Regions from separate parts of the Actinomadura gamaensis genome, predicted to be linked through region 2. Evidence: riboswitches for the same ligand, from Rfam matches in the RefSeq annotation. Region 2 holds a riboswitch; each other region holds the start of a gene.
What was found. Region 2 has a riboswitch for cyclic di-AMP ahead of ACFPCY_RS34110 (VldE C-terminal domain-containing protein). Riboswitches for the same ligand answer to the same signal wherever they lie in the genome.
Positions count from the first base shown of each region.

Region 1 (6,017 bases), on a different contig from region 2:
TGGCGACGCCGGTCGTGATGGCCGGCCCGGCCCCCGCGCAGGCGGCGACCGCCAAGCCCGTGAGCGTGGTGGTCAAGCAGGCCAAGCACAAGACCTGGGCCCAGCGCGAGGTCCTCGCCCAGAAGGCGCTGAAGTACGCGGCGTCCAAGAAGGGCAAGCCCTACCGTTACGGCGCCGCGGGCCCGAACGCCTTCGACTGCTCCGGACTCGTCCAGTGGTCGTACCGCAAGGCCGGGGTGCAACTGCCCCGCGTCACCACCGCCCAGTACCGGGCCGTGAAGAACAAGATCGCCTGGAAGAACCTGGCCCCCGGAGACCTGGTGTTCTTCAACGGCAAGGGCCATGTGGGGATCGTCTACAAGAAGAAGGGGCGGACCCTCTACATGATCCACGCCCCGCACACCGGCGACCACGTCCGCGTGGTGAAGCTCGACAGCTACCGCAAGAAGACCTTCGCGGGCGCCGTCCGCCCCTACTAGGGCGGAAGTCCGCAGGGCCCGGCGGCCCCGAATCCGCCGCCGGGCCCCCCTCCGCTCGCCGTTCAGCGCGAGCCGTCCCCTCCAGCGGGACAGTCCATCTTCAGCAACGGACGCGCCTCATCGAGGGCGTCCGCCGCCGAGTCCGCCGTGACGTGGAACACGTCCGGGCGGAGCCGGGGACCCACCTTCACTGGGGTGAATCGGCCGATCAAGGCCGTAGGGCAGCTTCCACGCCCGAACCCGACAGCTAACCCGGTAGGCGGCAGGGAAGCCGAGGAGAACCCAGTCGTGTCAGGTAAGCACCGCAAGAACCCCCTGTTCCTCTCTCTGCGCACCACCGGCGGCCTCGTCGCCGGGGCGGCCCTGGTCGGCACCGTCGCCGCGACCGCCGCGCACGCCTCCGTCGCCGACCCGAGCGCGGCCCGCCCGCAGGCCGCCTCCATGCGCCTGGCGGACGCCGCCATGGCCCAGAACACCGTGCCGCTGGCGAAGAAGAACGCCCCGCGCGAGGCCGCGGCCGTCCGCCCGCAGGCGAACGGCTCCGCCGCGAAGGGCGCGCAGAAGCCCGCGACGGCCCCGGCCGCGCGCAGGCTGCCCACCGCCGCCCAGGCGATCAAGACCGCGACCTCGCAGGTCGGGATCAGCGAGGACGGCGCCGGCAAGACCAAGTTCCAGCAGTGGTACATGGGCACCGACCGGGCGAAGCAGACGCTCGCCCGCGACGGCGGCTCGCTCGGCGAGTACGCCGCCGCCGAGTGGTGCGACATGTTCGTCTCCTGGGTCGGCCAGCAGATCGGATTCTCCGACCAGTTCGGCGCGGACGCCTGGACCGTCGCCCACGCCAAGTGGTTCCAGCAGCAGGACCGCTGGGGCACCACGCCCAAGCCCGGCGCGGTCGTCTTCTTCTCCTGGGGCGGCGGCAAGAGCGTCGAGGACATCCAGCACGTCGGCATGGTCATCAAGGACAACGGCAACGGCACCATCAAGACCGTCGAGGGCAACACCGGCGGCGGCGCGGTCGAGATCAAGACCCGCCCCACCGCGACCGTCGTCGGCTACGGGTACCCCGACTACGCCAAGTGACCGGCACTCCCGGCCGCGCCCTAGGATCGCCGCATGAGCGACGAGCGGGCCGAGGAGACCGACCCCGCCCCCGCGTCTGACGCGGGACCAACCCGAGAGCCCGCCACCGTCGAGTCACCCTCGCGGCGGCGGGCTCTCGCGCTGCTCGCGGGCGGCGGCGCGGCGGCCTGCCTCGCCGCCGGGGCCGGGATCTACGCGCTGACCCGCGGCTCGGACGGCTCGTCCCCGACGGGCGGCTCGTCCGCGCCGGACGGGCCGGACGGGCCGTCGCCCTCGCCGGTCGGGACGCCCGATCCGCAGGCGGTCGCCGCCGTCCTGGCGAACCGGGCGCGGGCCGTCCGGGAGCGGAACCGGATCGCGTTCCTCGCCACGGTCGCCGACGCGCCCGCCGCGTTCCAGCAGGCGCAGGCCCGCCTGTTCGACAACCTCCTCAAGCTCCCGCTGGACGGCTGGGAGGAGCGCCCCGGCCGACCGCACGGTGACTCCGGTGTGATCCAGGTCTCCATGCGGTACCGGCTCGCCGCGTTCGACACCGGTCCGGTCGCCCGCGCCCGGTACCTGGCCTTCGCGCCGCGCTCCGGCGGCTGGACGATCATCGGGGACGGCTCGTCCGCCCGGCTCGCCGACGACGCCGACATCGTGGACGCCGGGCCGCTCACCGTCGTCCGCAAGGGGCCCGTGCTGGTCGCGGGCGACGCGTCCGGGCTGGACGAGGTCGCCCGGCGGCTGGTGGCGGCCGTCCCCGCCGTCACCGGCGTCGTGGGGACGTCCTGGGCCCGCCGTGCCGTGGCCCTGGCCCCGGCCGACGCCGTCCTGGCCGGACGGGTCGCCGGAGGCGGCCAGGACGTCGCCCAGTTCGCCGCGCTGGCCGTCGTCGCCCCCGGCCCGGACGGCTCCCCCGGCCAGGACCGGATCGTGGTCTCCCCCACCTTCGCGCGGCTCAACGCGCTCGGCCGTGACGTCGTCCTCACCCACGAGCTCACGCACGTCGCCACCGGCGGCGCCCGCGACGGGCGCACGCCCATCTGGCTCATCGAGGGCTTCGCCGACTACGTCGGCTACCGGAACACGAAGATCACGGCGAGGGCGGCGGCGCGCGAGCTGGCGGCGGACGTGGCCGCCGGACGCCTCCCCACCGCCCTCCCGTCCCGCGGCGACTTCGACGGGGCGTCCGGGCGGCTCTCCCAGGCCTACCAGGAGGCGTGGCTCGCCTGCCGCATGGTCGCCGACCGGTACGGTGAAGCCACCCTCGTCCGGCTCTACCGGGCCGCCGGGCGCGAGCCCGAGGCCGCCGCGCTGCGCCGGGTCCTGGGCATCCCTCCGGACGCCTTCACCGCCGACTGGCGCGACTACCTGCGCAAGGAGCTCTCATGAGCGACGCCACCGCCGATCCGCGCGACCCCTCCGAGACCGCGCCGCCCGCCGCGGAGGCGGGGGCGTACCGGAGGCCGCGGACGGCGGCGGCGGTGGCCGCGGCGGTGCTGTTCGCCGCCGTCGCGGTGGTCATCGCCGTGACGACGCCCTGGAACCCGCTGCCCGGCTCCGTCCCCGGCGGGCACGTCCGGCCCGATCCCGCGCCGGACTTCAGCCCCGCCGAGATCCACCGAGCGGCGGCGTTCGACCACGCGCTCAACTGGCCCGCCTACCTCCGCCTGGTCACCGCGCTCGTGGTCGTCCTCGGGCTCGGGTTCAGCCCGCTCGGCGCGCGGCTGCTCGGCAGGCTGACCGCGCGGACCCGCCGCTGGCCGCTCCGCGTCCTCGTCGGGACGGTCGTCCTCACCTCGCTGACCTGGCTGGTCTCGATGCCGTTCGCGGCGTGGGGCGAGTCGATCCTGCGCGACTACGGCCTGTCCACGCAGAGCTGGACGGGCTGGTTCACCGACCAGCTCAAGTCGCTCGGCGTCACCTGGGTCACCTACGCGATCGCGCTGCTGCTGCTCGTCGGGCTGATCCGCCGGTTCCCGCGCTACTGGTGGACGGGCGCGGCGGCGGGCGCGTGCGTGCTCGTCGTCGCCGCGTCGTTCGCCTATCCGGTCATGGTCGAGCCGGTCTTCAACAAGTTCCACTCGCTGCCCGCCGGGAAGCTGCGGACCGACCTGCTCGACATGGCCCGGCGGGACGGCGTGCCGGTCTCCGACGTCCTGGTCGCCGACGCGTCCCGCCGGACGACCTCGCTGAACGCCTACGTGTCCGGGTTCGGCTCCACCCGCCGGATCGTGGTCTACGACACCCTGCTGACCTCGATGTCCACGCCCCGGATCGAGTCGATCGTCGCGCACGAGCTCGGCCACGCGAAGAACGACGACGTCCTGCACGGGACGCTCATCGGCGCGCTCGGCGCGGCGGGCGGCGTGTGCCTGCTCTACCTGCTGCTGACCTCGCCCCGGCTGCTCCGGCGCGCCGGGATGAGCGCGCCCGCCGCGCGGCGCCCGGGACGGGAGGAGGCGGCGCGCGACCCGTCCGTCCGGAACCGGGGCGCGGCCGATCCGCGCGCCCTCGCGCTGACGCTCGCGCTGATCGCCCTCGCGACGCAGGTCGAGGGCCCGGTGCAGAACCTCGTGAGCCGCCACATCGAGGCCCGCGCCGACGCGCACGCCCTCAACCTCACCCGCGACCCGATGACCTTCGCGACCATGCAGCACGAGCTGTCGGTGCGGAACATCTCCACGCTCACGCCGGACGCCGTCGAGACGCAGCTCTGGTCCGACCACCCCACCGGCCCCGAGCGCATCGCCATGGCCCGCGACTGGGCCCGGATGCACCACGTCGCCGAGCCGCCCCCGCTCGTCCACCACTGAACGCGGACGGGCCGCCCGGCGGGAAGCCGGACGGCCCGTCCGCGCGAGCCGGAACGAAGCCGCGTCAACCGATCACCGTCTCCGGCCTGCCGCCGATCATCGATTCGCACCGGCCGCCGATCATCGACTCGGACAGGCCGCCGGTCATTGGTTCGGGCCGGCCGCTCCCTGCGCGGTCGGCGCGCCGCTCGGCCCGCTACTCGGCGGGGAACCGGGCGCCGGAGGCGTCGCGCTCGGCGAGGCCGCCGCGTCCGTCTGGGAGCCGCCCGCCGGGGCGGGAGCGCTGCCCTGCGGACCGACGTTCAGCGCCTGCTTGAGCGCGCTGCCCGCGACCCACTGCTTCCACTGCATCTGCCAGAAGCCCCAGCCGTTGTCCGGCTCCAGCTCCCGGTCGGTGCCGGTGATCCGCACCGGGTCGCCCCGGTAGGAGAAGTTGTAGAACCAGCGCGCGTTCTCCGGGCTGGCGTTCACGCAGCCGTGGCTCACGTTCGAGTTGCCCTGGTCGCCGACCGACCACGGCGCGCTGTGCACGTACTCGCCGCTGTTGGAGATCCGGACGGCCGCGTAGACCGTCTCGCGGTAGTAGTCCGCGCAGCCCGGCCCGCACCCGGTCGTGGACGAGTCCATGATGACCGGGTCGTCCTTCTCCATGGTGAGGTGCTGGCCGTTGGTCGTGGTGTACTTGCGCTCCCCGCCGCGTCCCATGCTGACCGGGATCGTCCGGACGAGCCTGCCGTTGCGCCGCACGTACATCATGTGCGTCACCGCGGACGCCTTGGTGATGTGCGAGTCGCCGACGCGGAAGCCGGCCGCGACGTCCTTGGCGCCCCACAGCCCCTTCCCGGCCCGGACGCCGCTCAGGTGCGCGCGGAACGACACGTTCGTGTGGGCGGGCCAGAACTTCTCCGTCCGGAACACCGCCGTCTGGTCGTCGAACCAGTGCCACGCCCCCGCGACCGGCTTGTCCGACCGGACGTCCAGCGACCGCTCGACCGCGGCGCGGTCGCCCACCGCCTGCTCGAACCGCAGGACGATCGGCATCCCCACGCCGACCGTCTCCTTGTCGTCCGGCCCCTCCAGGGACGCGTCGATCGTCCGCTTCACCCTGGACGTGCTGAACTCGCTGCTGACCGTCCGCGTCCTGCCGTCGCGTCCCAGCGCCGTCGCGGTCACCGTGTAGTCGGTGCCCGGATCGAGCGTCCACCGGGACCTCCAGTGGGTCCGGTCGGCGCTCAGCACGCCCTCGACCGGATTCCCCTTGTGCGCCACGGTCACGTTCTCGACCGTCCCGCGCTGTGCCGCGACCTGGATCACCGAGTCCGGCCGCAGCCGGTCCCCGCCGTCGCCGGGCGAGACGCTCAGTCCCACCCCGCCGTCGCCCCGTCCCGCCCCGCCGTCCGCGCAGCCCGCCAGGCCGGCGGCCAGCGTGACACACGCCGCCGTCCCCCGGGCGAGCTTCAGTGTGGCCCGGCGGCGCCGGCCCGTTCCCTCAGCCATGCCGACCCGCACCGTCTGAACCCCCGCTAGTCGTCACTCTCCGTATGTGATCTTGCTCGGAGGGTGTCGTACCCCGGACGGGCGCCCATTATGTAAGGGCCTGTGCCCGCGAGACGCGGACACAGGCCCCTTTGAAGATCGCTTTACCGGAGCGGTACCC
Region 1 covers NZ_JBHSIT010000001.1:1,242,159-1,248,175, reverse strand. The annotation lists gene ACFPCY_RS05835 (C40 family peptidase) at 1-479, shown strand, start outside; cyclic di-AMP (ydaO/yuaA leader) riboswitch at 614-741, shown strand; gene ACFPCY_RS05830 (CHAP domain-containing protein) at 768-1,562, shown strand; gene ACFPCY_RS05825 (hypothetical protein) at 1,596-2,936, shown strand; gene ACFPCY_RS05820 (M48 family metallopeptidase) at 2,933-4,360, shown strand; gene ACFPCY_RS05815 (L,D-transpeptidase) at 4,505-5,857, opposite strand.
Region 1: another riboswitch for cyclic di-AMP. It lies ahead of ACFPCY_RS05830 (CHAP domain-containing protein); the one in region 2 lies ahead of ACFPCY_RS34110 (VldE C-terminal domain-containing protein).

Region 2 (6,017 bases):
GTCCGTGCTCGCCTCGGCGAACTTCGACGACGCGTCCCAGGCCAAGCGGCCGTCGGTGCAGGTCGGCGACCCGTTCATGGAGAAGCTGCTGATCGAGTGCTGCCTGGAGCTGTTCCGGGCGGACCTGGTCGTCGGCATCCAGGACCTCGGCGCGGCGGGCGTGTCCTGCGCGACGACCGAGCTCGCCGCCGCCGGCACCGGCGGCATGGACGTGAACCTCGACGCCGTCCCGCTGCGCGACCAGACGCTGCGCCCCGAAGAGATCCTCATGTCGGAGTCGCAGGAGCGCATGATGGCGGTCGTCGAGCCCGCCAAGGTGGACGACTTCCTGGCGATCTGCGCCAAGTACGAGATCCCCGCGACCGTCATCGGCGTCGTCACCGACACCGGCCGCCTCACCATGACCTGGCGCGGCGAGAAGATCGTGGACATCCCGCCGGGCACCGCCGCCGACGAGGGCCCGGTGTACGAGCGGCCGATCGCGCCGCCCGCCGACCTCGCCGCGATCCAGTCCGACACGCCGGGCCGCCTGACCCGGCCGTCCAGCGGCGACGAGATCCGCCGGACGGTGCTGTGGCTCGCCGGGTCCCCGAACCTCGCGAGCAAGACGTGGGTGACCTCGCAGTACGACCGGTACGTGCTGGGCAACACCGTCCTCGCGATGCCGGAGGACGCGGGCGTCGTCCGCATCGACGACACGACCGGGCTCGGCATCGCGCTGTCGCTGGACGGCAACGGACGCTACACGCGGCTCGACCCGTACGCGGGCGCGCAGCTCGCGCTGTCGGAGGCGTACCGCAACGTCGCCGCGACGGGCGCCCGCCCGCTCGCGGTGACGAACTGCCTGAACTTCGGCTCCCCGGAGGACCCGGGTGTCATGTGGCAGTTCGCCCAGGCCGTCACGGGCCTCGCGGACGCCTGCCAGTACCTCGGCACCCCCGTCACAGGCGGGAACGTCTCGTTCTACAACCAGACCGGCGACCAGGCGATCAACCCGACGCCGGTGATCGGCGTCCTGGGCGTGCACGACGACGTCCGCCGCCGGGTGAACATGGCGTTCGTCACCGAGGGCGCGACGCTCGCGCTGCTCGGCGAGACGCGCGAGGAGTTCGGCGGCTCGGAATGGGCGCACGTCGTCTACGGCCACCTGGGCGGCCTGCCCCCCAAGGTGGACCTGGCCGCCGAGACGGCCCTCGCGTCCGTGCTGATCGCGGCCGCGCGCGACGGTCTGCTGTCCGCCGCGCACGACCTGTCGGACGGCGGCCTGTCCCAGGCGCTCGTCGAGTCCTGCCTGCGCGGCGGCCTCGGCGCGCAGATCACGCTCCAGGGCGACCCGTTCGTCCAGCTGTTCAGCGAGTCCGTGGCGCGCGCCGTGGTGGCGATCCGTCCGGGCGCCGAGGCCCGCGTCGCGGCGCTCTGCGAGCAGGCCGGCGTCCCGGTCACCCAGATCGGCGTCGCGGGCGGCGACGCGCTCACCGTCAACGGAGCCGACCAGCAGGAGGTCTTCTCGATCTCCCTGGCCGAACTCCGCGAAGCCCACGAGCGCACCCTCCCCAGCTACGCGTCCTGATTGGAGTTTCCGGCTCCGCGCCCTCGTTTGGCGGCTCGGGCGCGGACCGGAAGCTCGTGCGAGCGCGGCATCGCTTCGCGATCGACCGGGCGGGGACCCGCCTCCGGCGTCGTCCCCGCCCGGTCGGTCACGCGCTCCCGCCGGTTCCGGCCGTCGCCCTGAGACCGTGCCCCGCTGCGCACCAAGGAGCGCTCGTCGCGCTGATCCCTGACCCGATGCGCGCCAAGACGCGGTCGTCGCGCTAAAACGCTGACCCGTTGCGCACAAAAAGCGCTCGTCGCGCTGAGACCGTGACTCGCTGCTCGCGAGGAAGCGGTCGTCGCATTGGAACTGTGACGACGCCCGTCAGGAAGAAGCCCCAGGCCGATCGACCTGGAGCTTCTTCCTCATGGCAGGAGCCTCTTTCGCCGGCGGGCGGCTTTATTCGCCGAAGGCCAGTCGGATGCCGAAGGCGGCGATGACGCCGCCGGTGACGCGGTCCATGATCTTGCGGGCGGACGGCTTGGCGAGCCAGGAGCGCAGGGCGTGCGCGAAGGTGACGAGCACCGCGGACCAGGCGAGGCCGAACGCGACGTGGATGCTCGCCAGGGCCATGCCGAACGGGAGGTGCGGGACGTCCGCCGGGATGAACTGCGGCAGCAGAGCCATGTAGAGCGCGCCGACCTTGGGGTTGAGCAGGTTCGTGAACGCGCCGCGCCGCCAGCCGTCCCGGAGCCGGTCGGGCTCGGGTCCGACTTCGGCGAGGGCCTCGGCGGGGAGGCGCCGCAGGCTCGTCCACAGGATGCGGACGCCCATCCACACCAGGTAGGCCGCGCCGACCCAGCGGAGCGTCGTGTAGGCGACGTGCGAGGCGGTGAGAAGGGCCGTGACGCCGAGCGAGGCGAACGCGCCCCACACCAGCGTCCCCGTCTGGATGCCGAGGACGACGCCCCAGGCGCGGCGGCGCTGCCCGAGTGCGGCGGTGCGGAGGATGAGCGCAGTGTCGAGGCCGGGCGTGAGCGTCATCAATCCGGCGACCAGAGCGAATGACCACAGAGCAGTAGAAATTGCCACGGACGTCCAGCCTATCGACGCCGACCGAAACCCGCGCCTCCCGGGTCAAGCGGTGATCAGCGCAGAACCACCTGGTATCGACTGATCGCACCGGAATGCTTCGGACGCAGGTCAACGGGGTCCGGAATCTCTGGACGACCCTCGGCTCGTACTACGGAGGGGCCGCGTAGCGCGTGACGAGCGGCAAGGGGGTTGAGACGCCGTGGCCGAAGCTCAAGGGCAAGTACGTGGGCGCACGTGACCTCTTCACGATCCCCGGCAGTTCCTCGCTGTGAACGACCGGGCTCGCCTGCTGGGGCGGCTACCCGTCCACCAACGGCGTGATCCTCAAGTGCTCGCGCTGAACCACGTCGGGCGGCGGCCACGCCCGCCGCCCGACGACCGCCTAGAAGACCGAGATGTGGACGTGGTCGAAGTGGTTGGCCGTGATGCCGCCGCGGTCGCTCATGCCGCGCCAGCCGGGATTGCGCATGTCGTAGATCTGCTGGCGCCAGATGATGTACTTGATGCCCAGCTCGGAGGCGTGCGCGATGGCGTACTTGGCGACCGAGTAGCCGTTGGCGACGCGGTCGGCGGTCGGCATGACACCGCCGGACGACTCCATGAAGTCGCAGGCGGTGCCGGTGGCGTGGTCCTGGGCGTCCGCGCCGCCGCGGTAGCAGCCGATCGTCGGGAACGGCCCGAACTCGGTGTCGATGACCTGCTTCACCTTGAGCATGCGCGGGGTCACGTTGCCCATGCCGACGCTCGGCGACTCCGGCTTGTACTTCTTGACCAGCTTCTGGATCTGGGCCTTGCGGGACTTCAGGTCCGCGAGGCTCTTCTGCAGGGAGGCGATCTTCGCCTGCGCCTGCTGGCGCGCCTTCTCCTGGTCGGCGACGAGCTTGGCGATCTGCTGGACGCGCGCGGACTGGTTCTGCGCGACGTGGCTCGCCAGGCTCATCGTGTTCAGCAGCTCGGCGGGGTCGCCCGCCGCGACGACGGTGATGCCCGGGTCCTGGCCGCCGGTCATGTACTGGTTCGCGGCGAGACGGGCGACGAAAGTCCGCGAGGCGTCGAGCTGCCCGCGCAGCTCGTCGGCCTTCCGGATGGCCTGCTTGGCCGACCACTGGGCGTCCTTGAGCTGGGCCAGGTCGCCGCCGTACTCCTTGTCGAGCTGGGCGATCTGCTTGTTCAGCTTGTCCATGCGGTCGCTGTCGCCGGGAGCGGCGTCGGCCGGGACGGTGCCGGACAGCATCGGCGCCACGATCACGGCCGCCGCAGCGGCCAGCGCGACGCGCCGTCCACGCCTACGGGACGTTCGGGACCGTGCCGGGGAGACCGGGTGCTCCGGGGCGGCTGGGGAGTGTTGCGGGGGGACCGCCGGTGCGGCGGCGCGGGGCCGGGGGATGGCCAGGGTGAAGCGGCGCCTGCGGCGGGTGGAGGTCGGGCGCTCCACGTCCTCTCCTCTCCTCTGGTCGGCCTACCGGGTTAGCTGACGGGTTCGGGCGCGGGAGTCCGCCCTATCGCGGCGGCGCACGGCGTTCGCGAATTCACCCCGGCCGGACGGGAGGGCGTCCGGCGGATGGGTCCCCGGCTCCCGGACGGGGCCGTCCGGGACTCGGCACGCCCGGCCCGCCTGCCTCGTCGACTACGGGCAGTCACCGGCCGGACACCAACAAACTGCAAAGAACTGGGTGTTGCCTCGCCAAAGATTAAACCCCTGAGACTGCTGGGACGACCCCTCGTGACGAACGCACCACGACCGCGCGTCCGCTTGCGGGGCAGGGCCGTGGGCGGTCCGTGCCGCGCGTGTGCGGGCTTGCGGCCGGACCTCCGCGCGTGTGCGGCCGGAATGCCGGACGCGTGCAGAACGGCCCGGCCCCCGAGTGCGGGACCGGGCCGTCTTCACTTTGCGTGACCGACCGGTGTCTACAGGCCGGCCTTGTAGAGCAGGCGGTTGGGCGTGCCCGACTTCAGGTTCTTCAGGACGTTCTTGGTGGAGTTGTCCTTCAGCCACTTCTGGACGGCCGGGAAGTCCGCCTTCGGGTGGGACTGCAGGTAGAGCGCCGCGACGCCCGCCACGTACGGCGAGGCCATGGACGTGCCGCTCTCGACCTCGGTGCCGCCGCCCGGCCAGGTGGACGTGATGCCGTAGCCGGGGGCCAGGATGTCCACGCACTTGCCGTAGTTCGAGAAGTCCGCGCGGTTGTCGTGCGAGGTGGTCGCGCCGACGGCCTCGACCCAGGGCGCGCCCGACGGCGAGAACCGGCAGGCGTCCTTGTTGTCGTTGCCGGCCGCGACGGTCACGAAGACCCGCGACTTGGCCAGGTTCGCGACGGCGGTGTCGAGCGCCGCGGACTTGCCGCCGCCGATCGACAGGTTCGCCACGGACGGACGGGCGGCGTGCGTGCGCAGCCACTTCACGGCGGCGACGACGTCGGACACCGGGGCGCTGCCGTCCTGGTCGAGGACGCGGAGCGCGCGCAGCTGCACGCCCTTGGCCGCGCCGTACTTGGCGGAGCCGAGGATGCCCGCGACGTGCGTGCCGTGGCCGTTGTAGTCCCAGCCGTTGCCCTTGAAGCGCGGCGCGGTCCACACGACCTTGGCGCGCCCGCCGAACTGCTTGTGGTTCCAGGCGATGCCGCTGTCGATGATGTACGCGGTGACGCCCTTGCCGGTCGCCCTGTAGGAGTAGGACTTCGACAGCGGCAGTCGGCGCTGGTCGATGCGGTCCAGGCCCCACGGCAGCGGCGACTTCTGGGTGCCGGTCGCGTGCACGAGCTGGTCCTGCTCGATCGCGGCGACGCGCTTGTCCTTGCGCAGCTTGTCGAGCTGCTGCGGGTTGAGGCGCGCGACGAAGCCGTTGAGGACGTCACCGAAGTCCTGGGCGGACGTCGCGCCGACCTGGCCCGCGGCGGCCGTGGGCGACGTGCCCGCCTTGAGCGTGACGATGTACTGGCCCGCGATGGGCGTGCCCTCGGCGGCGGTCACCTGGACCGGCTCGGGCTTGGAATCGGCGGAGGCCAGCGCGGGAATCGCCGCGGCGGCGCCCACACAGGACGCGATCGCACCGGCCAGCAGCAGCCTTCGGGGGACGGCCCGCAAGAGAGCTCCTTCTGCCGCGGAGTCGGAGGTGCCGCGGCCAAGATCGAGGTCACCGACCCCGGAACCCTAGTGCACCTTCCACACCACAATCCCCATAACGGACATATCAATCGGGTGAACTCCACCCTCCGTTAAGCGATCTCGCCCGCCCGCCGCCCCACCCACACCCCACTCGTCCCCCGTCCCCCGTCACCCGTCCCACCGCCAAGCGACCCGCCCCACCACCGCGCGACTCGCTCTGACGCCAAGCGACTCGTCCTAGCGCCAGACGGACTCCGCTTCAGTCCGAAGGCGGCCCCTCTCAGGG
Region 2 covers NZ_JBHSIT010000012.1:81,658-87,674, reverse strand. The annotation lists gene purL (phosphoribosylformylglycinamidine synthase subunit PurL) at 1-1,570, shown strand, start outside; gene ACFPCY_RS34115 (LysE family translocator) at 1,991-2,623, opposite strand; gene ACFPCY_RS34110 (VldE C-terminal domain-containing protein) at 3,009-3,860, opposite strand; cyclic di-AMP (ydaO/yuaA leader) riboswitch at 4,068-4,224, opposite strand; gene ACFPCY_RS34105 (S8 family peptidase) at 4,535-5,710, opposite strand.

Region 3 (6,017 bases), on a different contig from region 2:
GCGGGTCGGCTGGGACGGGACGTCGAGCCTGGGCCACGTCATCGAGTCCCTCGGCGTTCCGCTGCCCGAGGTCGGCAGCCTGGCCGTGGACGGGGCGCCGGTCGAGCCGTCGCACCGTCCGCCCGCCGGGGCGGTCGTGCGGGTCGAGCCGGTCGCGCGCCCGCAGGAGGTGCCGCTGGAGCCGGGCCAGGCCGCGCCGCGCTTCCTGCTCGACGTCCACCTCGGCACCCTCGCCCGCCGGATGCGCCTGATCGGCCTCGACACCGCCTACCACAACGACATGGACGACCCGGAGCTGGTCGTCCAGGCGAACGCGGAGCGGCGCGTCCTGCTCAGCCAGGACCGGGGGCTGCTGATGCGGCGCGCGCTGTGGTTCGGCGCGTACGTCCGCAGCCCCCGCCCGGACGACCAGCTCCGCGACCTGCTGGAGCGGTTCGCCCCGGAACTGGCGCCCTGGACGCGCTGCACCGCCTGCAACGGCGTCCTCGTCCCGGTGGACAAGGCCGAGATCGAGCGGGAGCTCGCCGAGGGCACCCGCCGCAGCTACGACGCCTACGGACGCTGCCCGGACTGCGGGCGCGTCTACTGGCGCGGCGCGCACGGCGACCATCTGGAGTCGATCGTCGAGGCCGCCCGGCAGACCGTGGCGCGCGCCCGCGCCGCCACCACGCCGTCCCGCTGATCTCCGCACGGCTGCGCGTCTTCGCCGAGGACGTGTCGTCGGGATCGTCCCGCCCGATGAGGCCTGCGAACACGGCGTTCTTCCGGGGCAGCCGCTGTGGGGCCGGACGCGGGCGCGATGGCGTCCGCCCCGGAGGCACCGGGCGGGCGCGGACGCGGCATGATGACGGTCCATGAGCGTGAGCGTGGTGGTGGGAGCGGCGATCATCTCGGACGGGCGGCTGCTCGCGGCGCAGCGGGCGGAGCCGCCGGAACTGGCCGGGGGCTGGGAGTTCCCCGGCGGCAAGGTGGACCCGGGGGAGAGCGACGAGCAGGCGCTCGTCCGCGAGTGCGAGGAGGAGCTGGGCGTCCGGGTCGAGCTGGGCGAGCGTATCGGCGGCGACTGGCCGCTGGTGCTCGGCGGCGCCGTCCTACGGGTGTGGACGGCGACCCTCGTGGAGGGCGAGCCCGCCGCGCTGGAGCACCTCGCGCTCCGCTGGCTCTCGCGCACCGACCTGTACGACGTCGAGTGGCTCCCCGGCGACCTCCCGGTCGTCGAGGCGATCGCCCCCTACCTGACGCCCTGACCGCGTCCCCAGCGCGGGCTCAGGGGACCCGGCGTCCTCGGCGTTCCGGTCCTGAAATGCGGCGACCGGCGGCCGCGGGATGCGGGCGCCGGTCGTGGCCGGGAAGGGCGGGTGGTCACTCGATGCGGTTCGCGCCCGCGTAGTCCGAGCGGTCGGAGAGCTTGGAGACCTTGACCACGTCGCCGGTCTGCGGGGCCTGGAGGAACAGGCCGTTGCCCGCGTAGATGCCCATGTGGTGCAGGTTGCCGCCGAAGTAGACCAGGTCGCCCTGGCGCAGCTCGTCGCGGCCGACCTTGGTGCCGAGGTCGTACAGGTCGCCGGTGTAGTGCGGCAGGCCCGGCTTGCCCACCTGCGCGTAGGCCCAGATCACCAGGCCGGAGCAGTCGAAGCTGTCCGGTCCGGCGGCGGCCCAGACGTAGGGGGAGCCGAGCTTGGTGAGGGCCTTGCGCAGCATCTTCTGCGGCAGGCCGCTGCCCCGGACGGTCACGGTGTAGCCGGACGTCGGGTCCTTGGTGCGGGTGATGTTGAGCTTGTCCAGCAGCTTCTGGACCTGGTCGATCTTGCCCTTGGTGGTCTTGCGGGCCGCGTCGGCCTGGTCCGCGGCCTGCTTGACCTTGGCGGTCTGCGCCTGCGCGTCGGACTTGGCCTTGTTGGCCTGGTCGATCAGGGCCTGGAGGCGCTGGACGGCGCCGGCGCGGTTCTGCGCCAGGTAGGCGGTGTCGGACAGGCCGCCGTCGTCGCCGGAGGCGAAGATCATGTCGGGTCCGCCGCCGCTCATGTACTGGTTGGCGGCGACCCGGCCGAGCGCGGCCCGCGCGGGCGCGGCCTGCGCCTCCAGCGCGTCCGCCCGGCGGGTGGCGTCCTGCTCGGCCTTCTGCGCCTTGCCCAGTTCCACCCGGGACTTGTTGTACTGCTCGGTCAGGTTCTCGGCCTCGTCCTGGAGCTGCTGGAGCTGCTTCTTCAGGTCGGCCTCGGTGGGCTTGCCCGAGCTGGAGGGCGAGGGGTTCGGGGCCGTCGGAGAGGCCTGGGCGAGGCCGGGTGCGGCGACGCCGAGACCGAGCGCGAGGACGGTCGCGGCCGCGAGTGTCACGCGGCGGCGCTGGGGGTCCTTGGCCAAGGCCGGTGTTCTCCTCTTCGTGTGCCGCCTACCGGGTTAGCTGACGGGTTCGGGCCAGGAGTCGCCCTACGCCGCACGGCGCGGCGCCGTCCCGGATGAGGACGTCCCGTGACGTGCGCCGATTCACCCCGGGGGTGTGGGTCCCCGGTTCCCTGACGGGATTCGGCGGTCCGGTCGCAGCCCCGGGGGCGGGGCTTCGGCACGGCCGGATCTGCGGGGCAGACTACAAAGGAAGTTCAAAAATGGCCAAACAGCTACGCATGGTGTCCATGTGTGAGCAGGTGGTGCTATTGGGGCGGCGGGATGGACGGAGGTCCGTGCGCCCGGCTGGACCGGGGCCTTCACCCGATGGCCTTCCGCCGGACGGACGGGATCGCCGAACGGCCGAGTAGACTGGGCTGGTCGCACGTCTGCGGCCGATCCCGAACTCTCACCCAAGGCGAAACCGCATGCCCTTCTCCACGCGCGACGACCTCCGGAACGTCGCCATCGTCGCCCACGTCGACCACGGCAAGACCACGCTGGTCGACGCCATGCTCTGGCAGTCCGGCGCGTTCCGCGAGAACCAGGACGTGGACGACCGCGTCATGGACTCCAACGACCTGGAGCGTGAGAAGGGCATCACGATCCTGGCGAAGAACACCGCGGTGCGGCACGCCGGGATGACGATCAACATCATCGACACCCCCGGCCACGCCGACTTCGGCGGCGAGGTCGAGCGCGGGCTGTCCATGGTCGACGGCGTCGTCCTGCTGGTGGACGCCAGCGAGGGCCCCCTGCCGCAGACCCGGTTCGTGCTGCGCAAGGCCCTGGAGGCGCGGCTCCCGGTGATCCTGGTCGTGAACAAGACCGACCGTCCGGACGCCCGCATCGACGAGGTCGTGGACGAGACCTACGAGCTGTTCATGGACCTCGACGCCGAAGAGGACCAGATCGAGTTCCCGATCGTCTACGCGTCCGGCCGGGCGGGCCGCGCGTCGCTGAACAAGCCCGGCGACGGCGAGCTGCCCGACAGCGAGGACCTGGAGCCGCTGTTCACGGTCATCAAGGAGACCATCCCGGCGCCGTCCTACGACCCGGACGCCCCGCTCCAGGCGCACGTCACCAACCTGGACGCCTCCAGCTACCTCGGCCGGATCGCGCTGTGCCGCGTGCACAACGGCGTGATCAAGAAGGGCCAGCAGGTCGCCTGGTGCCGGCACGACGGCAGCGTCGAGAAGGTCAAGATCACTGAGCTGATGATGACCGAGGCGCTCACCCGCAAGCCCGCCGACGAGGCCGGCCCGGGCGACATCATCGCGATCGCCGGCATCCCGGACATCATGATCGGCGACACCATCGCCGACGCCGAGGACCCGCGCCCGCTGCCGCTGATCACCGTGGACGAGCCCGCGATCTCGATGACCATCGGCACCAACACCTCGCCGCTCGCGGGCCGCGAGAAGGGCACCAAGGTCACCGCCCGCCTGGTCAAGGACCGCCTCGACCGCGAGCTGGTCGGCAACGTGTCGCTGCGCGTGCTGCCGACCGAGCGTCCGGACGCCTGGGAGGTGCAGGGCCGCGGCGAGCTGGCCCTCGCCATCCTGGTCGAGAACATGCGCCGCGAGGGCTACGAGCTGACCGTCGGCAAGCCGCAGGTGGTCGCCAAGGAGATCGACGGCAAGAAGCACGAGCCGGTCGAGCGGCTCACCGTCGACATCCCCGAGGAGCACCTCGGCGCGGTCACCCAGCTCATGGCCGTCCGCAAGGGCCGCATGGAGCACATGACCAACCACGGCACCGGCTGGATCCGGATGGAGTTCCTGGTCCCGGCGCGCGGCCTGATCGGCTTCCGCACCGAGTTCATGACCGAGACCCGCGGCACCGGCATGGCGCACCACGTGTTCGAGGGCTACGAGCCCTGGTTCGGCGAGCTGCGCACCCGCCCGACCGGGTCGCTCACCTCCGACCGCGCGGGCGCCGCGACGGCCTACGCCATCCTGAACCTCCAGGAGCGCGGCACCTTCTTCGTCGGCCCGACCACCGAGGTGTACGAGGGCATGATCGTCGGCGAGAACTCGCGCGCCGACGACATGGACGTCAACATCACCAAGGAGAAGCAGAAGACCAACGTCCGCTCCTCCACGGCCGAGACGACCGAGACGCTGACCCCGCCGCGGCTCCTCACCCTGGAGGAGAGCCTGGAGTTCATCCGCGACGACGAGTGCGTCGAGGTCACGCCCGGGTTCGTCCGGATCCGCAAGATCGTCCTGGACGCCAAGGAGCGGGAGCGGATGCGCGCCCGCGCCAAGCGCAACGCCGGCTGACGCTCCTCGGACGGAACGCAGAACGGAACGAGGAACGGCCCCCGCTGGAAAAGCGGGGGCCGTTCCTCGTTCTGCCTCAAGCGGCAGGGGCCGTTCTCACGTTCCAGGGAGTCAGTTCCCGGCGCGGGTCCAGTCGGTGAAGGACGTCGCCGTGGACGCGGCCGTCGCGCGCATGGTGTAGAGGTGCGCGTCGCCGCCGAACGCCAGGACGACCAGACGGCCGTCCGCGTCGTAGGCGAGGGCGGGGGACCCCATGACGTCGGCCCGGTGCGTGGACCACGCGTACGGGCCGTACGGGGCGTTCTGGACGCCCAGGGCGAGCGCGCCGTCGGTCGTGCGGGCCGCGAGGACGGTCCGCTGCCCGCTGCCCGCGGCGGCCGTGCCCTCGAACGTCATCGGGCCGTACAGCGGGTCCGGGCGCTGGCCGTCGTCCGACTGGGTGACGGTCGAGGCGGCCCCGGCGGCGGGGTAGAAGATCCGCGCCGCGCCGGTCGCGTCCACGGCCGCCGTGATCGGCCCGGCGGGCGGCCCGCCGACGCCGCCGGGCACCCGGACGAACGGCTCGCCCGGCTGCTGCCGCCGCCAGCGCGCGACGCCCGTGTCGGTCGGCGCGAAGACCTCCACCCGGCCGGACGCGTCGGCGACGGCCGCGACGCCGTCCCGGACGCCCTTGGCGGCGAGGGGGGTCCAGTCCTCGGCCCAGGCGCCGCCGCGCCGCTCCTTGACGCTCACGCCGCCGTCCAGGTTCCGGACCGCCACGGTCATGTCGCCGTTCGCCGACACCGCGACGGCGGGCGAGCCGACCGTGATGCCCGCGTCGGGATCGGGGTTGCCGAGCGACCACCACGCCGTCCAGCCGCCGGACGCCGTCTGCGCCGCGGTCACGATCGCGTCGTCGGAGAGCCGCAGCGCGAACAGGTGGATCATGCCGCGGGCGTCCCGGACGGCCGTCACGTACGGCGCGAGGCCGCCGCCGGGGGCGCCGGGCCCGAACCGCGGACCGGTCCAGGGGCCGCCCGGCCGCGCCTGCTGCCACTGCGCGACCCGGCCGTCCAGGACGCCGAACGCGTTCAGCCGCTTGGCGCCGTCCAGCACGGCCCAGTTGGTTCCGTTCGTCCAGCGGGTGTACTGGCGCGAGTAGAACAGGTTGTAGAAGGTCGGGTTGTTCGGGCTCGGCCCCGGGTCGTTCACGCCGTTCACGCCGAGGTAGGTCAGGAAGAGCTGCTTCTTCACTGGGCCGATCGGCCCGAGGTTCGGCGGCGAGGTCCGCACGTTGTAGTCGCGGTAGTAGCGGACGAGAACGTTCCCGTTCCGCTGCGGGCCGGTGTAGCGCGCGGCGGCCTCGGC
Region 3 covers NZ_JBHSIT010000008.1:460,254-466,270, forward strand. The annotation lists gene ACFPCY_RS27870 (Mut7-C RNAse domain-containing protein) at 1-682, shown strand, start outside; gene ACFPCY_RS27875 ((deoxy)nucleoside triphosphate pyrophosphohydrolase) at 855-1,247, shown strand; gene ACFPCY_RS27880 (C40 family peptidase) at 1,363-2,364, opposite strand; cyclic di-AMP (ydaO/yuaA leader) riboswitch at 2,373-2,542, opposite strand; gene typA (translational GTPase TypA) at 2,814-4,670, shown strand; gene ACFPCY_RS27890 (PIG-L family deacetylase) at 4,782-6,017, opposite strand, start outside.
Region 3: another riboswitch for cyclic di-AMP. It lies ahead of ACFPCY_RS27880 (C40 family peptidase); the one in region 2 lies ahead of ACFPCY_RS34110 (VldE C-terminal domain-containing protein).